DNA from 2 places in the Salinifilum aidingensis genome. Region 1 is predicted to be linked to the other one. Evidence: riboswitches for the same ligand, from Rfam matches in the RefSeq annotation. Region 1 holds a riboswitch; the other holds the start of a gene.
The links. Region 1 has a riboswitch for S-adenosylmethionine ahead of thrC (threonine synthase). Riboswitches for the same ligand answer to the same signal wherever they lie in the genome.
Positions count from the first base shown of each region.

Region 1 (2,192 bases):
CGTCGGCGATGAGCACGTGCGGCACGCCGAGCTGCAGCGCCCACCGCAGCGCCTCGACCGCGCCGCCGCGGTCCCCGGTGACGGCCTTCTCCGCCACGGCGAACCCGGTCACCTCGGCGCGCCCCTGGTGGTAGCGGCGCACGGCCTCGGCGTCGACCGTGCCGCCGGTGTCCGACACGAGCTGGGTGGCGGCGTTGGACAGCTCGCGCAGGTCGGATCCGACGGCCTCGATGAGCGCGCGGACCCCGTCGGCGTCGATCTTGCCGCCGCTGCGGCGGACCTCCTCGCGGACGAACGCCTCGCGGTCGGCGGGTTTGGTGATGCGGGGGCACTCGGTGACCGCCGCGCCGAGCTTCTTCAGCTGGTTGGGCAGGTCCTTGGCGTGCTTGGCGCGGCCACCGCCGCTGTGCACGATCACCAGCACCACGCCGTCGGCGGGTTCGCGGGCGTGGGTCAGCAGCGCTTCGGCGATCTCCTTGCCGGCGTCCTGGCAGTCCTCGACGGCGAGGATGCGCCCGTCGGCGAACAGCGACGGGCTGAGCATCTCGTCGAGCTCGCTGGCGGTGAGTTCGGTCACCTTCGCCCGGCGCAGCTCCGCCTCCGGGTCGGCCGCGCGCGCCGCGGCGACCGCCGCGCGCACCGCTCGCTCAACCAGGAGTTCCTCCTCGCCCACCACGAGGTGCAGCGGGGCGGCGACCGTGTTCGGCGAGGTCATACCGCACATCTTCGCACGACCCCGGTGATCTTCCGCACCGTGGACAGCTGTGGCGAGATGCCGGGACGGTCCATTAGCGTGTCCGCCACAACCGGATAGCTAGCTCATCCAGAGGGGCAGAGGGACCGGCCCGACGAAGCCCCGGCAACCGGTGTCGGCATTCCTGTGACGCGGGGCCGCCGACGACAAAGGTGCCAACTCCGACCCGCCCGCGGGAGAGATGAGGAAAGGACCTCGCCATGACCGCTGCCGCCCAGGCACAGACCCCGTCGCGTTCCGCCCTCGACCTCGGACAGGCCGCTGAGCTCGTGTCCAAGGAGGAGGGGCACCGCCAGCCGCTGGCGCCGGAGTTCGTCAGCCTCGAGGACTTCTCCCCGCTCGAAGTCGCCTACGACTTCGGCCGCATCACGCGCGAGGAGATCGAAGCCGGACCGCGCTCGATCTGGCGCTACAAGAAACTCCTTCCGGTCCCGTCCACCGTGGATCAGATCGCGAACACGGAACCCGGCTGTACGAGGCTGCTTCGCGCCGACAACCTGGCGAAGGCCCTGGGCGTGAAGCAGATCTGGATCAAGGACGACACCGGCAACCCGACGCACTCGTTCAAGGACCGCGTGGTCGCGGTCGCGCTGGCCGCCGCCCGCGAGTTCGGGTTCAACGTGCTCGCCTGCCCCTCCACCGGCAACCTCGCGAACGCGGTCGCCGCGGCGGCCTCCCGCGCGGGCTGGGACTCGGTCGTGCTCGTCCCGAAGACCTTGGAACAGGCCAAGATCATGATGAGCGCGGTCTACGACGGCTCGCTGCTGGCCGTGGACGGCAACTACGACGACGTGAACCGCTTGGCGACCGAGCTGGCCGGGGAGCACGAGGACTGGGCGTTCGTCAACGTCAACGTGCGGCCGTACTACTCGGAGGGCTCGAAGACCCTGGCCTTCGAGGTCGCCGAGCAGCTGGGCTGGCGGCTGCCGGAGCAGATCGTCGTGCCGATCGCCTCCGGGTCGCAGCTGACGAAGGTGTACAAGGGCTTCAACGAGCTCGGCGAGGTGGGCCTGGTCGAGCCGAGCCCGGTGCGCATCTTCGGTGCGCAGGCCGCGGGCTGCTCGCCCGTGTCCACCGCGTTCAAGGAGGGCACCGACGTGGTGCAGCCGCAGCGGCCGGAGACGATCGCCCGGTCGCTGGCCATCGGCGCGCCGGCCGACGGCCCGTACGTGCTGGACACGGTGCACAAGACCGGCGGGGCGATCGAGGACGTCACAGACGAGGAGGTCGTCGAGGGCATCCGCCTGCTCGCGCGGACCGAGGGCATCTTCGCCGAGACCGCGGGCGGTGTGACCGTCGCCAACGCCAAGAAGATGTTCGACAGCGGCCAGCTCGACCCGGATCAGGAGACGGTGCTGCTCATCACCGGTGACGGGCTGAAGACCATGGACGCGGTCACCGAGCACGTGGGGCCGAAGGCGACGGTGGCGCCGAACAC
Region 1 covers NZ_BAAGTH010000012.1:69,490-71,681, forward strand. Annotated here, with positions in the region: gene holA (DNA polymerase III subunit delta) at 1-715, opposite strand, end outside; SAM riboswitch class I at 817-942, shown strand; gene thrC (threonine synthase) at 955-2,192, shown strand, end outside.

Region 2 (2,192 bases), on a different contig from region 1:
CCGTCGCTGGGCCGAGGAGTTCGAACACCTCGGCCCAGGGGGTCACATCAGTCACGCGGCAACTCCGTCAACACTCACTGGGCTGCGACGCACGTGCGCGTCGCGCTCGACCATCCACTTCAGGGCGGACTCGGACCGTTCACCGGTGATCCCGATCCGGAACTTCGCCACCGGGGTGTCGCCCAGGCGGGTCAGTCCGCCGCCGAGGATGTCCAATCCCACGTCGAACCGGCTCGAGGCCTCCGGCAGCAGCGCCCCCACCGCGGCGAACCCGACCAGCACGACCTCGGCGACGACGTCGTGCTGCCCGCCGACGGCGCCGACGACGCGGTCGGCCTGGTCGGTCTCCGGCAGCAGGGTCGTGCCGATCCGGCTGCCCGGTTCGGTGACGAGGTCCAGCACCCTGCCGTTCTCGACCACGCTGCCCTGCTCCAGCACGGCGACGTCATCGGCGACGCGGCGCACCACCGCCATGTCGTGGGTGACCACGAGCACGGTGACGCCCAGTTCGGAGCGGACGCGGTCGAGCACGGTCAGCACCGAGTCGGTCGTGCCCGGGTCCAGCGCGGAGGTCGGCTCGTCGGCCAGCAGCACCGAGGGCTTCGCCGCCAGCGCGCGGGCGATCGACACGCGCTGCCGCTGCCCGCCGGAGAGCTGGTCCGGGTAGATCGAGGCCTTGTCCGACAGGCCGACGAGGTCGAGCAGCTCGGTGACGCGGTTGCGCCGCTGCGGTGCGCCCACCTTCGCCGCCTCCAGCGGCAGGGCGACGTTGCCGGCCGCGGTGCGCTGCCGCAGCAGCGAATCCCCTTGCGGCACAACGCCGATCTGCCGACGGGCGGCGCGCAGGTCGCGCCCCTGCAGCGAGAGCAGGTCGGTCCCGTCGACGCGGATGGCGCCGCTCTCGGGGCGCTCCAGCAGCGCGAGGCACCGGGCGAGCGTGGACTTGCCGGCACCGCTCGACCCGACCACGCCGCAGACGCTGCCCGCAGGCACCTCGAGCGACACGTTGTCCAGGGCACGCACGGTTTCCCCGTTGTGCGGGAAGGTTTTCGTCAGGTTCTCAACAGTGATCACGATCGGCTCCAGATCAGCTCGCACCGGCCCTGGACACACGAATGCCCGGGGCGGAGTGGGAAGGAGGACGGCTGGGGGATCACATCCCAGTTCGACAGCCGGTCGTGGTGCGCCGCCCGTGATCGATGACGCGCCGTTGCGTCAACAGCCTCGGGGAGGGAACGCAGCGCTCCGAGCGCTCCGCCGCGTCGAGTCCGGCGAGTGCGCTTCCGCCGGTCGGGCCGGGCTGACTGGCAGGCGGGGAAATGGACACCACAACTCCATCGTTCCTGGCGTTAGCACCTGCCCGGGGGGTGGTTGCTGCGGCGTCGTCGAGCCAGGTCTCTCGGCCGCTCGGGATGGGTTCTTCGCGATTTCCCGAATAGTAGACCCTACTGGCACGCTCCCGCGCAAGCTGTTATGGCCCACGTAACGAAACGGATCGGACATGTCGCGCTCACGCGTTCGAGTGGCGACGACGCGCGTTCGAGTGGCCACAGCTCGCGTTCACCCCGGAGGCATTCGTCCCGCGGAGTCCCGTTCCGGGCGCGTTCGACCCGAGGCGCGAGGTGCTCGCACCCTCGCGCTGATCCCGCGGAACGGGTGCAGCGGAACGGGTACCGCCGAACGGGGTCAGCCGCGGGCGCGCTCCACGATGCGCGCGAAATCGGCCACGCGCAGCCGCTCCCCGCGGGCCGCGGGGTCGATGCCCGCCGCCCGCAGCAGCTCCTCGGCGCGCCCGGCCGAACCCGCCCACGGCGACAGCGCCGCGCGCAGCGTCTTCCGGCGCTGCGCGAAGGCCTGGTCGACGAGGCGGAACACCTCCTCGCGCGGCACCGCCGAGGGCGGATCGACGCGCTCGAACGCCACCAGCCCGGATCCCACGTTCGGCACCGGCCAGAACACGCCGCGCGGAACGGACCCGGCGCGCCGCACCTCGGCGAACCACGCGGCTTTCACGCTCGGCACGCCGTAGTCGCGCCCGCCCGGGCTCGCGGCGAGCCGGTCGGCGACCTCGGCCTGCACCATCACGAGTCCACTGCGCACGCTCGGCAGTTCCGCGAGCAGGTGCAGCACCACCGGCACGGCCACGTTGTACGGCAGGTTCGCCACCAGCGCGGTCGGGTTCTCCGGGAAGT
Region 2 covers NZ_BAAGTH010000015.1:99,272-101,463, forward strand. Annotated here, with positions in the region: gene ACYVJE_RS19215 (methionine ABC transporter permease) at 1-55, opposite strand, end outside; gene ACYVJE_RS19220 (methionine ABC transporter ATP-binding protein) at 52-1,074, opposite strand; SAM riboswitch class I at 1,332-1,419, opposite strand; gene rsmA (16S rRNA (adenine(1518)-N(6)/adenine(1519)-N(6))-dimethyltransferase RsmA) at 1,687-2,192, opposite strand, start outside.
Region 2: linked by a shared signal. The riboswitch ahead of ACYVJE_RS19220 (methionine ABC transporter ATP-binding protein) and the one ahead of thrC (threonine synthase) in region 1 are both predicted to bind S-adenosylmethionine.